2 regions of the Enterococcus durans genome follow, and region 2 is predicted to be linked to the other one. Evidence: a T-box and tRNA genes for the amino acid it is inferred to sense, from the RefSeq annotation. Region 2 holds a T-box; the other holds one or more tRNA genes.

Region 1 (7,854 bases), 710 kb from region 2:
GCTGTCTCTTCAGCATAAAAGTACCACTCCACCACAAAAATATCATCTAAAACATCAAGTATCCGATAGATGTGCCATGCAATAACCCTTTGTTTTGTTCGCATATGACAAAGCCAACTACTGATTTCATCCATACCATGATATACTGGCCCGTAACATTCTCTATACACGATATCTTGATGAAAGTATTCAGGTATTTTGGAAAAGTCTCTTGTGATCCATGAGTGAAAATAGTTTTGAATCATTTTTCTTTTGTCCATAATACTTCTCCTTAGAAATCAATTGTAGTATCTATAAAAAGGTGAAAAATAAAGACTTGCATCAAAGAAATCATAAACCGTTTTCATTCATATCAGAGATAATCATTTGGACCACTTGTTCTTGAGTCATTTCTGACGTGATCAACATTTCATTTGAGAAATTTAATACATCTTTTTCCACCCACCATTTTTTCATACGCTCAGCACCAAATTCTTTTGCTTTTTCTCGTTGTCCATGACGTGCCACAGTTTCTTCAAATGAAATATCATAGTAGTAAGTGTATACCTCATCAAAAAAACGACATAAGTGTTCAAAAATCTCTTTGTAAATGTGAGAACCAAGAATACCTTCAACAATCACTACATCAAATTTATCATATCCAAATTCAGCAATCAGTCGAATTAAATCAGCAGTCGGATTCTCTTTACGATCTTTGACATTTAAAATACCTAAACGGATCTCATCTTGAGAAATGAGCATCACTTTTCCACGTGGAAAATAATTTTGTATAGCCTTAGCAGTAGTTGTTTTGCCACTACCAGAGTTTCCTCTTAAAATAATCAACTTACTCATATGTCTTCTCCTATTAACACGTTCATTTGTTTTCACAAATAAATATAGCATAATATGAAAGAGACACATATTTTTGACAAAAGAGGTTTCCATTGAGTGAAAATGTATTCTCCTATTTTTTTCAAACAAAAAAACACTAACATAAGAATATGTCAGTGTGCCATTACTTTTCCTAGAAACAAAAAGAAAACCCAAACGTAAAACTACGTTTGGGTTAGGATACCGGCGGCCGGGGTCGAACCGGCACGATCGTGAGATCACTGGATTTTGAGTCCAGCGCGTCTGCCAATTCCGCCACGCCGGCGTGATAAAACTGGGGTAGCTGGATTCGAACCAACGCATGAGGGAGTCAAAGTCCCTTGCCTTACCGCTTGGCTATACCCCAAAAAAGAAGGGCGAATGATGGGAATCGAACCCACGAATGCCGGAGCCACAATCCGGTGCGTTAACCACTTCGCCACATTCGCCATAATAAGATATGTTATTTTATTTCTCAATAAAAAACTAAGATGGGTTCATCTTAGTCAATACCGGCGGCCGGGGTCGAACCGGCACGCCCTCAACGGGCACTGGATTTTGAGTCCAGCGCGTCTGCCAATTCCGCCACGCCGGCAAGTTGATTTATTAGTACTAAGGCGGTAACCGGATTTGAACCGGTGATGAAGGTTTTGCAGACCTCTGCCTTACCACTTGGCTATACCGCCATTATACTATTATCAGTCTATAAAGTAAATTATAGAACTGGGGTAGCTGGATTCGAACCAACGCATGAGGGAGTCAAAGTCCCTTGCCTTACCGCTTGGCTATACCCCAAGAAAAGAAGGGCGAATGATGGGAATCGAACCCACGAATGCCGGAGCCACAATCCGGTGCGTTAACCACTTCGCCACAATCGCCATGGCAGGGGCAGCAGGAATTGAACCCACACTAACGGTTTTGGAGACCGCTGTTCTACCTTTAAACTATGCCCCTATTAAATGGAGGAGAGTGGATTCGAACCACTGAACCCTAAGGAACGGATTTACAGTCCGTCGCGTTTAGCCACTTCGCTACTCCTCCATGGTGGCGCGGGACAGAATCGAACTGCCGACACACGGAGCTTCAATCCGTTGCTCTACCAACTGAGCTACCGCGCCAATATTTAAAAATGTATTAATTGAAAAAGAATGACGGTTCCGACGGGAATCGAACCCGCGATCTCCTGCGTGACAGGCAGGCATGTTAACCCCTACACCACGGAACCAATTCATTATGGAGGTTAACGGGATCGAACCGCTGACCCTCTGCTTGTAAGGCAGATGCTCTCCCAGCTGAGCTAAACCTCCATATTTTCAATTAATGACCCGTACGGGACTCGAACCCGTGTTACCGCCGTGAAAGGGCGGTGTCTTAACCGCTTGACCAACGGGCCAGGATAATTCTATTACGGAGAGTAAGGGATTCGAACCCTTGAGACAGTATAAACCATCTACATGATTTCCAATCATGCTCCTTCGGCCTCTCGGACAACTCTCCCGAGTGAAAGAAGCTCATTACTCTTTCTCATAAATGAGAACTCCGGCAGTAGGACTCGAACCTACGACATCATGATTAACAGTCATGCGCTACTACCAACTGAGCTATGCCGGAATATTACCAGCGTGGCGACGTCCTACTCTCACAAGGGGCAACCCCTCACTACAATCGGCGCTAAGAAGCTTAACTTCTGTGTTCGGCATGGTTACAGGTGTATCCTTCTCGCTATCGCCACCACACTGTGGTGTTATCTTTTATTGAGTTTGCATTTTGCTCACTCAAAACTGGATTTGAAGTTTAAGTAATGTCCGAGTTCTTTTCTTTTAACCATTTGGTTAAGTCCTCGATCGATTAGTATCAGTCCGCTCCAACCATCACTGGCCTTCCACTCCTGACCTATCTACCTGATCATCTCTCAGGGATCTTACTTTCTTAAAGAAATGGGAAATCTCATCTTGAGGTGGGCTTCACACTTAGATGCTTTCAGCGTTTATCCCTTCCCTACATAGCTACCCAGCAATGCCCTTGGCAGAACAACTGGTACACCAGCGGTAAGTCCATCCCGGTCCTCTCGTACTAAGGACAGCTCCTCTCAAATTTCCAACGCCCGCGACGGATAGGGACCGAACTGTCTCACGACGTTCTGAACCCAGCTCGCGTGCCGCTTTAATGGGCGAACAGCCCAACCCTTGGGACCGACTACAGCCCCAGGATGCGACGAGCCGACATCGAGGTGCCAAACCTCCCCGTCGATGTGGACTCTTGGGGGAGATAAGCCTGTTATCCCCAGGGTAGCTTTTATCCGTTGAGCGATGGCCCTTCCATGCGGAACCACCGGATCACTAAGCCCGACTTTCGTCCCTGCTCGACTTGTTGGTCTCGCAGTCAAGCTCCCTTCTGCCTTTACACTCTTCGAATGATTTCCAACCATTCTGAGGGAACCTTTGGGCGCCTCCGTTACCTTTTAGGAGGCGACCGCCCCAGTCAAACTGCCCATCTGACACTGTCTCCCACCACGATTAGTGGTGCGGGTTAGAGTGGCCATAACGCAGGGGTAGTATCCCACCAGCGCCTCCATCGAAACTAGCGTTCCGATTTCTACGGCTCCTACCTATCCTGTACATGCGGTACAGACACTCAATATCAAACTACAGTAAAGCTCCATGGGGTCTTTCCGTCCTGTCGCGGGTAACCTGCATCTTCACAGGTACTAAAATTTCACCGAGTCTCTCGTTGAGACAGTGCCCAAATCGTTACGCCTTTCGTGCGGGTCGGAACTTACCCGACAAGGAATTTCGCTACCTTAGGACCGTTATAGTTACGGCCGCCGTTTACTGGGGCTTCAATTCGTACCTTCGCTTACGCTAAGCACTCCTCTTAACCTTCCAGCACCGGGCAGGCGTCAGCCCCTATACTTCATCTTACGATTTTGCAGAGACCTGTGTTTTTGATAAACAGTCGCTTGGGCCTATTCACTGCGGCTGATCGAAGATCAGCACCCCTTCTCCCGAAGTTACGGGGTCATTTTGCCGAGTTCCTTAACGAGAGTTCTCTCGCTCACCTTAGGATTCTCTCCTCGACTACCTGTGTCGGTTTGCGGTACGGGTCATTGTTTTCTCACTAGAAGCTTTTCTTGGCAGTGTGACATCAGGAACTTCGGTACTATTATTTCCCTCCCCATCACAGCTTATCCGTGTAGACAGAAGCATTTGACTCCTATCAAGACTTACTGCTTGGACAGACATTTCCAATCGTCTGCATTCCTTAGCCTCCTGCGTCCCTCCATTGCTCAAACAAAAACAACGAGTACAGGAATATCAACCTGTTGTCCATCGCCTACGCCTGTCGGCCTCGGCTTAGGTCCCGACTAACCCTGGGCGGACGAGCCTTCCCCAGGAAACCTTAGTCATTCGGTGGACAGGATTCTCACCTGTCTTTCGCTACTCATACCGGCATTCTCACTTCTAAGCGCTCCAGCAGTCCTCACGATCTGCCTTCAACGCCCTTAGAACGCTCTCCTACCAATACACCTCATGGTGTACTCCACAGCTTCGGTAATATGTTTAGCCCCGGTACATTTTCGGCGCAGGGTCACTCGACTAGTGAGCTATTACGCACTCTTTAAATGGTGGCTGCTTCTGAGCCAACATCCTAGTTGTCTGTGCAACCCCACATCCTTTTCCACTTAACATATATTTTGGGACCTTAGCTGGTGGTCTGGGCTGTTTCCCTTTCGACTATGGATCTTATCACTCACAGTCTGACTCCCGGATATGAATGAATGGCATTCGGAGTTTATCTGAATTCGGTAACCCGAGATGGGCCCCTAGTCCAAACAGTGCTCTACCTCCATCATTCTCAAATCCGAGGCTAGCCCTAAAGCTATTTCGGAGAGAACCAGCTATCTCCAAGTTCGTTTGGAATTTCTCCGCTACCCACACCTCATCCCCGCACTTTTCAACGTACGTGGGTTCGGTCCTCCAGTGCGTTTTACCGCACCTTCAACCTGGACATGGGTAGATCACATGGTTTCGGGTCTACGACTACATACTCAAACGCCCTATTCAGACTCGCTTTCGCTGCGGCTCCGTCTCTTCGACTTAACCTCGCATGCAATCGTAACTCGCCGGTTCATTCTACAAAAGGCACGCCATCACCCATTAACGGGCTTTGACTTGTTGTAGGCACACGGTTTCAGGTTCTATTTCACTCCCCTTCCGGGGTGCTTTTCACCTTTCCCTCACGGTACTGGTTCACTATCGGTCACTAGGGAGTATTTAGCCTTGGGAGATGGTCCTCCCGGATTCCGACGGAATTCCTCGTGTTCCGCCGTACTCAGGATCCTCCTAGGTGCCTTCCAAATTTCATCTACGGGGTTTTTACCCTCTTTGACTGACTTTTCCAAGTCATTCGATTATCTGAAAGAACTACCATATTGGAGTCCTACAACCCCAATGAGCAAGCTCATTGGTTTGGGCTTTTCCCGTTTCGCTCGCCGCTACTCAGGGAATCGAATTTTCTTTCTCTTCCTGCAGGTACTTAGATGTTTCAGTTCTCTGCGTCTACCTCGAATGCGCTATGTATTCACGCAAACGTAACATCCTATAAAAGATGTTGGGTTTCCCCATTCGGAAATCTCTGGATCATAGCTTACGTACAGCTCCCCAAAGCATATCGGTGTTAGTCCCGTCCTTCATCGGCTCCTAGTGCCAAGGCATCCACCGTGCGCCCTTATTCACTTAACCTTATCAACCTTGCGGTTGGGTTTTGATCTTTCTTCTAGCGATAGAAGTCCGATCAAGAAAATAAGCAATTGAACTTATTAAAAAACTCATTCAACGCGGTGTTCTCGGTTTGTATTACTTAATTTACTTCAAATATCCAGTTTTCAATGAACAAAATAATTTAACAACATACGTTGTTAATGGAGCCTAGCGGGATCGAACCGCTGACCTCCTGCGTGCAAAGCAGGCGCTCTCCCAGCTGAGCTAAGGCCCCGATCTAAATTTTGAGTAGACCTCTCAAAACTGAACAAAGTATAAAACAACCAGTGTAGTCTCCGTAATATTCCTTAGAAAGGAGGTGATCCAGCCGCACCTTCCGATACGGCTACCTTGTTACGACTTCACCCCAATCATCTATCCCACCTTAGGCGGCTGGCTCCAAAAGGTTACCTCACCGACTTCGGGTGTTACAAACTCTCGTGGTGTGACGGGCGGTGTGTACAAGGCCCGGGAACGTATTCACCGCGGCGTGCTGATCCGCGATTACTAGCGATTCCGGCTTCATGTAGGCGAGTTGCAGCCTACAATCCGAACTGAGAGAAGCTTTAAGAGATTAGCTTAGCCTCGCGACTTCGCGACTCGTTGTACTTCCCATTGTAGCACGTGTGTAGCCCAGGTCATAAGGGGCATGATGATTTGACGTCATCCCCACCTTCCTCCGGTTTGTCACCGGCAGTCTTGCTAGAGTGCCCAACTAAATGATGGCAACTAACAATAAGGGTTGCGCTCGTTGCGGGACTTAACCCAACATCTCACGACACGAGCTGACGACAACCATGCACCACCTGTCACTTTGCCCCCGAAGGGGAAGCTCTATCTCTAGAGTGGTCAAAGGATGTCAAGACCTGGTAAGGTTCTTCGCGTTGCTTCGAATTAAACCACATGCTCCACCGCTTGTGCGGGCCCCCGTCAATTCCTTTGAGTTTCAACCTTGCGGTCGTACTCCCCAGGCGGAGTGCTTAATGCGTTAGCTGCAGCACTGAAGGGCGGAAACCCTCCAACACTTAGCACTCATCGTTTACGGCGTGGACTACCAGGGTATCTAATCCTGTTTGCTCCCCACGCTTTCGAGCCTCAGCGTCAGTTACAGACCAGAGAGCCGCCTTCGCCACTGGTGTTCCTCCATATATCTACGCATTTCACCGCTACACATGGAATTCCACTCTCCTCTTCTGCACTCAAGTCTCCCAGTTTCCAATGACCCTCCCCGGTTGAGCCGGGGGCTTTCACATCAGACTTAAGAAACCGCCTGCGCTCGCTTTACGCCCAATAAATCCGGACAACGCTTGCCACCTACGTATTACCGCGGCTGCTGGCACGTAGTTAGCCGTGGCTTTCTGGTTAGATACCGTCAAGGGATGAACAGTTACTCTCATCCTTGTTCTTCTCTAACAACAGAGTTTTACGATCCGAAAACCTTCTTCACTCACGCGGCGTTGCTCGGTCAGACTTTCGTCCATTGCCGAAGATTCCCTACTGCTGCCTCCCGTAGGAGTTTGGGCCGTGTCTCAGTCCCAATGTGGCCGATCACCCTCTCAGGTCGGCTATGCATCGTGGCCTTGGTGAGCCGTTACCTCACCAACTAGCTAATGCACCGCGGGTCCATCCATCAGCGACACCCGAAAGCGCCTTTCAAATCAAAACCATGCGGTTTCGATTGTTATACGGTATTAGCACCTGTTTCCAAGTGTTATCCCCTTCTGATGGGCAGGTTACCCACGTGTTACTCACCCGTTCGCCACTCTTCTTTTTCCGGTGGAGCAAGCTCCGGTGGAAAAAGAAGCGTACGACTTGCATGTATTAGGCACGCCGCCAGCGTTCGTCCTGAGCCAGGATCAAACTCTCATAATAAAAGTTAGAACAATCTTGCGATTGTTAAGCTCAATTTGTTTGCTAGCATATTGCTTGCTTGTTAAAAATGTTTGTTGTCTTGAATCGATCAAGACGCCCTACACATTTAGTTTGTCTTACTTTGTTCAGTTTTCAAAGGTCTAATCTTTTTGTTTTAACAACTCTTATATCTTAACAGATTCTTAAGTTTCTGTCAACAACTTTCTTTCAAAAGTTTTTTTCGAATTGTTTGCCGTGTTCTTAACGACTTGATTATCTTATCACGTTAGTTGTTATTTGTCAACAACTTTTTCCGTTGATATAAAAGACTTTCAAGCGTCCATTTCTAAAACGACTTCGTTATTATAACACGATTCAAAATGTTCGTCAA
Region 2 (7,854 bases):
TGATGTCATCAATTTTATCTGGAACACTATCTAACAAGTCCATGATTTCTTTTGTAGACATGTTCATTAATTCCCAATCACTTTTACCAGCAACTAATTCAGGTGTTACTTCTTGCATCGCAAGAGGTAAAGATTTGATATTACGTGCATACCAAAGTCCTTCTAAGTTTGCTAAAGAGCCATCGGCAACAATGTGTCCCCAGCCATCTTTATAGCTCATTAATTTTGCAAATTCTAATCCTACTTCTTCTTCCATTTGACTTGTTGCTGGAGAAGACTCGTAAGCGACGTTATTACCATTCCATAACATTGCGAAATTATACGCTAGTAAAGATGGCATTAATGTTTCAGAGTTCATGTGGCCCCAGTAGCGACCGGCATTATGCCATGGTACGGAATGAGTACGCATACGTGCTGAAATTTCTGATAAAACATCTTTCGTGCGGTTCACAGTGTGTTCAAAACTTGCACTGCTTTTTTCTTCTGGCGTAATGATAGGCATGTCCTGAGGCATGTAGTTTTGACGCCATCCTAAGTGTTCGTCCACTAAATCGTTTAACAAAGCTTTATAGATTTGGCCGTTCTCAGCTTTGTCCCCGATAAATAGGGCGTTAAGGTTTAGATCATTTGACAATGATTCCATGTGAAACCCTCCTAAAAAAAATATTTAAATTTTGTCGAGACCCACATTACACCTGTTTTTTATTTCTGTAAACTAAATCACAATCGTTTTTCTAATAGAAATTTCATAAACGCCAATTGTCTAAATTGTTTACACATTTAAAAAAATTAAAAAAAACGAGGGAATTTACAAAAGTAAATTCCCTCGCAAGGATTGTATTAACGACAACCAGCGTTTCCTTTTTAGGATGGGTTTCAAAATTGGAATCTTGTAATAGTCTTAACCTTTTTCAAGGCAAAAATTTACTAAATTCTAATCAACTACTTTGGCCAAAAAGTAGTTTTTCTTACCTTTTCGAATAACCACAAACTTACCATCGAATGCATCAGATGGATTTATGACAAAATTTAAATCGGTAACGCGGTCACCGTTAATACTAATAGCTCCGTTTGAAACATCTTCACGCGCTTGGCGTTTTGATGGTTCAATTTTTGTGGAAACAAGTAGTTCCACGATATTTTCAGGATTGCTTGAAATTTCTACGTTTGGCATTTTTCCAAACCCTTGTGCAATTTCAGCTGCATTTAATTCTTTGATATTTCCAGAGAACAATGCATCTGTTATTTTTTGCGCTTCTTTCAAGTCTTCTTCACTATGCACGAATCTCGTCACTTCTTCTGCTAAGCGGCGTTGTGCTTCACGTTTTTCAGGTTCAGTCTCTACTTTTTTCGCTAGTTCAGCGATTTCTTCTTGTGTCAAGAAAGTAAAGAATTTCAAGTATTTCACTACATCACGATCATCTTGGTTCAACCAGAATTGGTAGAATTCAAATGGGGATGTTTTTTCAGGATCAAGCCAGATTGCGCCACCTGCAGTTTTACCAAATTTAGTTCCATCTGCTTTAAGCATCAACGGAATCGTTAAACCGAACGCTTCTGCCTCTGGCCCTTCTAATTTACGGATTAAGTCCAATCCAGCTGTGATGTTGCCCCATTGGTCGGCCCCACCGATCTGTAATTGAACATCGAATGTTTTGTGTAAATGTAAGAAGTCGATTGATTGCAGGATTTGGTAAGTAAACTCTGTAAATGAGATACCTACTTCCAAACGACTTGCGACGATATCTTTTGCCAACATCGTATTGATGTTGAAGTTTTTACCGTAATCTCTCAAAAATTCAAGTAATGAGATTTTTGATAACCAATCGTAGTTATTCACAAATGTAATATTTGCATCTTTTCCGAACAATTTTCTCATTTGATTTGATAGTGCATCTACGTTATGTTGCACTTGTTCCATTGTTTGTAACACTCGTTCTGTCTTGCGTCCACTTGGATCACCAATCGTTCCTGTTCCGCCACCAATAAGAATATATGGATGATGGCCCGCCAATTGAAATCTTTTCATCATCATAAATGGGATCAAGTGTCCGATGTGCATAGAATCTCCAGTTGGATCAACGCCGCAATAAAGTGAGATACTCTTTTCGTCAACGAGTTCACGAAGTCTTTCTTCGTTCGTTTGTTGATTAATGGCGTCGCGCCAAGTTAATTCATCGATAATATTCATTTTAATGCCCTCCGTATAATTTTTTTATGAAAGCAGGAACCTGCTAGCATGCTTCATTTGTACTACTAAGTGGAAACGACAAAAAATCCCTTGGTTAATCTTAACCAAGGGACGAAATTTCGCGGTACCACCCATTTTATATGTTTTGTAGTAAAACATATCACTCGAACATTTAACGCTGTCGCGTGGCATCACTGCCATAGGCTCCTAAAATGTAATTCGCTTTAAAGCATGTACTAGTTCTCAGCAACCACTAGCTTTCTGAAACATCGGCTTTAATAACTACTTCGTTTTGATCATTGCCTGTTATCTAATTAATATGTGTCTATCATAGAACGGCATTTTTTCTTTGTCAACAAAAAAGTAAAAATTTTTTTATTTTAGTTTTTCTTGGAAATAAAAACAGCGAAAATCCGAACATTTTCACCTCTCTCACTTTATAACTTTTACAAAATAGTACTTCTCATAAAAAGCGCTCTAATTAAAGAAAACAAGAGAAAAATCAAAAAAAACAAAAGTTTCTTTTACACTTGTTTCTATATTCGTTACAATGGTTATGGGAAGTTTTTCAAAAGGTTAAGAAAAGCTTACGGGGGTTTTTGAAATCAAAAAGTAGTAGGGGACGATAAAATGAAACATACACAAAAAATCATATTGGCTGTCACTTCTGTATGCACTGTTATTATTCTAGGTGTAAGTATCTTTTTTGTTACACAAGCAGCAACAAACAATAAATTAGAAAACACTAGTCAAACAACTCAACACTCAAGCAGCAGCTCAAAACCTGTTGAAGATAAACAAACGACGAAACAGCTTGATCAAGCAAAACAGCTTGCTGCAAGTTATCGTTATGATGAAGCCATTGCCTTACTTGAAAAAGACGACGCCAAAGAAGCGCAACAATTGTTAGCAACCTTGAAAAAAGAAAAAGAATCCTTGGTAAAATGGGAAGACCCAGCCAAAATCTCACACGTCTTCTTTCATAGTCTGATCGTTGATCCAGCCAAGGCTTTTCATACCCAGCAAGCACAAGGGTATAAAGATTATATGGTCACTATTTCCGAATTCAATAAAACCATTGACCAGCTATATAAAAATAACTATGTTCTTGTTAATCTAAATGGATTAGTCAAAAAAGGAACAGATGGAAAACTGACCTTTACAGGTGTTTCTCTTCCAGAAGGAAAGAAACCGTTAATTCTTTCGCAAGACGATGTCAGCTATTATGAATACATGGACAATTCAGGATTTCCAAGTAAGTTGATTGTCGATAAACAGAACCAAATCAAGAATATTTATATCGACAATAAGAAGGAAACTGTTGGTGACTATGATATGGTTCCCCTGATCGATTCATTCATTAAAAAACATCCCGATTTTTCTTATCAAGGCGCCAAAGGAACATTAGCTTTAACAGGATATAATGGCGTATTAGGTTACCGTACATCAAAATCAGAATATGGCGATAACGAAAAAACAAACAAAGAAATCGAAGCAGCCAAAAAAGTTGCCGATCAATTAAAGAAAGACGGTTGGAGTTTTGCCTCCCACACATGGGGACACTTGAATATGACACAAGCTTCTTTAGCCGATATCCAACAAGATAATGAACGTTGGCAAAATGAAGTTGCACCTATTTTAGGCAAAACAAATATCCTGATCTATCCATTCGGTGCTGACATCAGCGATTGGCAACCTTATTCTGAAGCAAATCAAAAATTTGCTTACTTGAAACAACAAGGATTTGATATCTTCTGCAATGTCGATGCCTCAACTCCTGCATGGGGACAACTAGGAACTGACTACTACCGTAACGCCAGAATCAACATTGACGGTATCCGCTTCGCAGCTGACCTAAAAGGAGAAAATCCAATACTCGATCAATTTATCAACGTCAAAGAAGTGTATGACCAAAAAGATCGAGGATAAAGGTTGTGAAAAGACCGTTCAGCTCCGCCGACAATAAGAATGAATTTTTCTAAACAGCTTCTCATGTTTTGAAAAATCCAGACTTATTTCAAGGAGTTGGGCTTTGAACACCGTGAATAGATGTTGTGAAAAGAGCGTTTTGACCTGAGCAATAAGGATGAAAATCTCGAAATAGCTTTCCATATTTTGAGATTTTTTGACTTATTGTTGAAGGTCAGCTCTTTGAACACCGTGAATAAGGTTGTAAAAAGGCTGGTCTGCATCAAGCAATAAGAACAAACAGAGAAAAACAGCTTCTCATGTTTTTCATCTGTTTAGGCTTATTGTTGAAGATGCAAGCCTTTGAACACCACAGATAAAGTTGTAAAAAAACCGTTTTGACCTGACAATAACCAGTAAAACAGAGGTGAGACCACTGCTACTTTTAGCAATGGTCTCACCTCTGTTTTGCACAAGTCATCTTTGATTATTTCGTTATTTTAAACAGGATAAAATTCTTTTTTCCCATGCTAAAGTGTGATTCTTTCTTCTCGATTTTCACTTTCTTTGTTCAAGTTTTGTTAAATATCTCTGTCAGAAAAAACTCTAGGTAGACACATGAAAGCAGATAAAAAGCCTAACTTTTGCAACAGTTTATGCTGTCGTTCAAAGTTAGGCTTATAAAGTTTATAAATAGCCCTTTCTATTCATGAATCACATCAAGTAATGTCTGGAATAAGATTGCACTAGAAGCTGCTCCTGGATCAATGTGTCCAATCGCCCGCTCCCCTAAATAAGAAGCACGTCCTTTTTTTGCGACCAAATTTTTAGTATGTTCTTTGGCATTTTCGATGACGTCTGCAGTTAGCTGATTGTTTTTTAATGCTTCCGTAACAGGCAACCAAACATCTAGCATTGTTTTATCCTCTGCTTCAGCTTTTCCTCTTGCTTGTATCCCATTTGTACCTTCTTCGATGATTTTCCCTAATTGCTCTTGTGAATTGATGACGTCAACATCCTTTGTCGCTTTCATCATGTTCATGAATGCTGAACCATATAGTGGACCTGAAGCTCCTCCAACTTTGGAGATCATTGCCATCGAAAGAACTTTAAAGGTGTCACTGATTGTTGTCGGTTCCTCTTTCTTAAAGGAGTCTTCAAATGCGGAAACACCTCGCCCCATATTATTTCCATGGTCACCGTCACCGATCGGCGTATCTAGATCACTAAGATAACTTTTGTTTTCATTGATTTCTTTTGTAAATTCCATCAACCATTCTTGTATCTCTTTTACCGTTACATCCATTTGTCATTCACCCTTTACCAAGAAATTGTTTGTACGTCACTTATCAATGCTTCTCGCCAGTCTTTATCCTTCAAATCGATCATCGTCAAAGAAAGTCCTTGCATATCCAGAGAAGTCATTAGATTCCCGACTTTATGAAAAGTCACATTTATATTTTCTGCTTCTAACAAAGCTAAAACATCATTCATGAAAACAAATTGTTCCATTAGTGGTGTGCCACCCATACCATTGACTAAAACGCCGACTTCTTTCGGTTTTTCCGTATAATCAGCTAGGATTTTAGTAACCAACTCTTTAGCCAATACTTTGGATGGTTGCAATTTTTCTCTGCGATAACCAGGTTCACCGTGAATGCCGACTCCATATTCGATCTCATCTTCTGCCAATTCAAATCCTGGCTTACCTACTTCCGGAACAGTAGCAGCGCGAAGAGCGACACCAATCGTCTTGATTGCCTGCACTACTTGATCCCCTAGTTCCTTCAACTCTGCTAAAGATTGACCTTTTCTAGCCGCATCTCCTAAAATCTTATGGACCAGGATCGTACCAGCAACCCCGCGTTTTCCTGCAGTATAGGTGCTATTTTCTACGGCAATATCATCGTCGACCACAACGCTTTCCACTTGGATGTCATCCATCGCAGCCATTTCTTTGGCCATATCAAAGTTTAGAATATCCCCAGTATAATTTTTCACGATCAGCAAAACGCCTTTTCCCTGATTTGCTTCGTTGATAGCTGTTTGTACTTGGTCTGGCGTTGGAGAAGTAAAGACATCCCCCAAAACAGCAGCACTCAGCATCCCATTTCCGACAAAGCCTGCATGTGCCGGTTCATGGCCACTTCCACCACCAGAAACTAACCCCACTTGTTCGACCTTTTCATTTTTGGCTATTACTCTGGAATCAGCTACACGATGGATCAGTTCCGGGTAACTTTTCACAATCCCTTGCAACATCTCTTCTACGATATTTCCCGCTTCATTCATGATTTTTTTCATTTTATGACCAACCTTTCTGTCCGGCTTTTTTCGCTTCTGCTATGATTTGCGTGAGATCATCCGTCACTCCTGCAGTAATTGCACCAGCAAATGCCCCTTCCACAAGAGGTGCATCAACAAGGTAGTATTTTTTTTGCACTTCCTCATCTAGCATATCTTTGGCCATTTCAGCATTTAGTACCGCACTGCCGATATCCGCAAAAACTAGATACGCTTCTGCATCCTTTGACTGATCGACTGCATCAATGATCTTCATTGGATCTGAACCAATCTGACCATCGATTCCTCCCAAAGAAAAAATAGTGACATCCTCTGATTTTTGCATTTGTTCAATCATTTCTTTCAGACCATCTGTCACCTTTTGGCTGTGGGAAATAAGCAAAATACTTTTTTTCATTTATGTTCGCCTTCTTTCATCTTCAGGTAGATTTGTTTCCGCTTTCATTTTTTTCAAAAACAAGCTTCTGTAAATCCCCCGTTTTTTCCTACATTCCCAGTATATAATACAATCGGCTTTTTTTGGAAATGATGCGCTGTACTTATCACTACATTTTTGATTTTTATTTTCCACTCCTCTCTGTTCTTGCCATATATTCTGGTATACTGATTTTAAAGAAAGGAGTGATCGAATGATCATTACAACAACGAACAGTGTTGAAGATAGAACAGTCGAATCCTACCAAGGAATCGTATTTGGTGAAGTAATTACAGGGATCAATGTATTGAAAGACTTAGGTGCTGGTTTACGCAATGTTTTTGGAGGTCGCTCAAAAAGTTATGAAGACGAATTGATGACTGCTCGTGAAGAAGCACTCCGAGAAATGGAAGACCGTGGAAAATCCCTTGGAGCAGACGCAATCATCGGTGTCAAAATGGATTATGAAGTATTAGGTAGCGACAATGGAATGCTAATGGTTACTTGCAGTGGCACAGCCGTTAAGTTAAACCGCTAGACGCTAAAAGGCTGAGACAGAAGTGTTCAACTCCGAGAAATAAGAAGAAATCAACGGAAATTGCTTTTCAAATTTTTGTGAATTTCGGCATATTTCTCAAGGAGTTGCTTCTGCTCCCGCCGTTTATTCTTTTTTAAAGAATGAGACAAAAGTGTTTCTTACTTTTGTCCCACGCTCATAGTGCCTGATACTACAGAAAAAAGTGCGAATACAGCCAGAAATGGCTCGTCATTGGCACTTTTTTTCTTAAAATTAGCCTTTTACCTGTCCAACCACTTCATTGGCTTGCACGAGTGCATTTGAGCGAATAGCCAGTTCCTTGACTGCTGCTCCGTTTGTGAAAACAACGATCATATCTGATTTTTTACCTGCTTTTTCAAGCATTTCTAAATCAACTACCGCAATCAATTGTCCGCGAGCAATTCGTTGTCCTTCTTCAACATAAAGCGTAAATGGTTCGCCTTTAAGATCGACCGTATTGATCCCCATGTGCAGTAA

The links. The T-box of region 2 lies ahead of tyrS (tyrosine--tRNA ligase). A T-box ahead of a tRNA ligase gene usually reads a tRNA of that ligase, here a tRNA-Tyr.
Region 1: it encodes a tRNA-Tyr, which carries the amino acid that the T-box ahead of tyrS (tyrosine--tRNA ligase) is inferred to sense. The anticodon was not compared.

The regions. Positions count from the first base shown of each region.
Region 1 is NZ_CP022930.1:2,023,062-2,030,915, reverse strand. It holds gene CJZ72_RS09710 (nuclear transport factor 2 family protein) at 1-260, opposite strand, end outside; gene CJZ72_RS09705 (AAA family ATPase) at 331-834, opposite strand; tRNA gene CJZ72_RS09700 (tRNA-Leu) at 1,055-1,138, opposite strand; tRNA gene CJZ72_RS09695 (tRNA-Gln) at 1,148-1,219, opposite strand; tRNA gene CJZ72_RS09690 (tRNA-His) at 1,229-1,301, opposite strand; tRNA gene CJZ72_RS09685 (tRNA-Leu) at 1,363-1,447, opposite strand; tRNA gene CJZ72_RS09680 (tRNA-Cys) at 1,468-1,538, opposite strand; tRNA gene CJZ72_RS09675 (tRNA-Gln) at 1,576-1,647, opposite strand; tRNA gene CJZ72_RS09670 (tRNA-His) at 1,658-1,730, opposite strand; tRNA gene CJZ72_RS09665 (tRNA-Trp) at 1,733-1,806, opposite strand; tRNA gene CJZ72_RS09660 (tRNA-Tyr) at 1,813-1,893, opposite strand; tRNA gene CJZ72_RS09655 (tRNA-Phe) at 1,895-1,970, opposite strand; tRNA gene CJZ72_RS09650 (tRNA-Asp) at 2,005-2,077, opposite strand; tRNA gene CJZ72_RS09645 (tRNA-Val) at 2,087-2,159, opposite strand; tRNA gene CJZ72_RS09640 (tRNA-Glu) at 2,174-2,245, opposite strand; tRNA gene CJZ72_RS09635 (tRNA-Ser) at 2,261-2,349, opposite strand; tRNA gene CJZ72_RS09630 (tRNA-Asn) at 2,390-2,463, opposite strand; rRNA gene rrf (5S ribosomal RNA) at 2,473-2,588, opposite strand; rRNA gene CJZ72_RS09620 (23S ribosomal RNA) at 2,681-5,594, opposite strand; tRNA gene CJZ72_RS09615 (tRNA-Ala) at 5,775-5,847, opposite strand; rRNA gene CJZ72_RS09610 (16S ribosomal RNA) at 5,925-7,484, opposite strand.
Region 2 is NZ_CP022930.1:1,313,834-1,321,687, reverse strand. It holds gene tdc (tyrosine decarboxylase) at 1-643, opposite strand, end outside; gene tyrS (tyrosine--tRNA ligase) at 935-2,191, opposite strand; T-box leader at 2,296-2,500, opposite strand; gene CJZ72_RS06340 (polysaccharide deacetylase family protein) at 2,822-4,120, shown strand; gene dhaL (dihydroxyacetone kinase subunit DhaL) at 4,803-5,405, opposite strand; gene dhaK (dihydroxyacetone kinase subunit DhaK) at 5,420-6,403, opposite strand; gene dhaM (dihydroxyacetone kinase phosphoryl donor subunit DhaM) at 6,405-6,800, opposite strand; gene CJZ72_RS06320 (putative heavy metal-binding protein) at 7,033-7,356, shown strand; gene nagE (N-acetylglucosamine-specific PTS transporter subunit IIBC) at 7,609-7,854, opposite strand, start outside.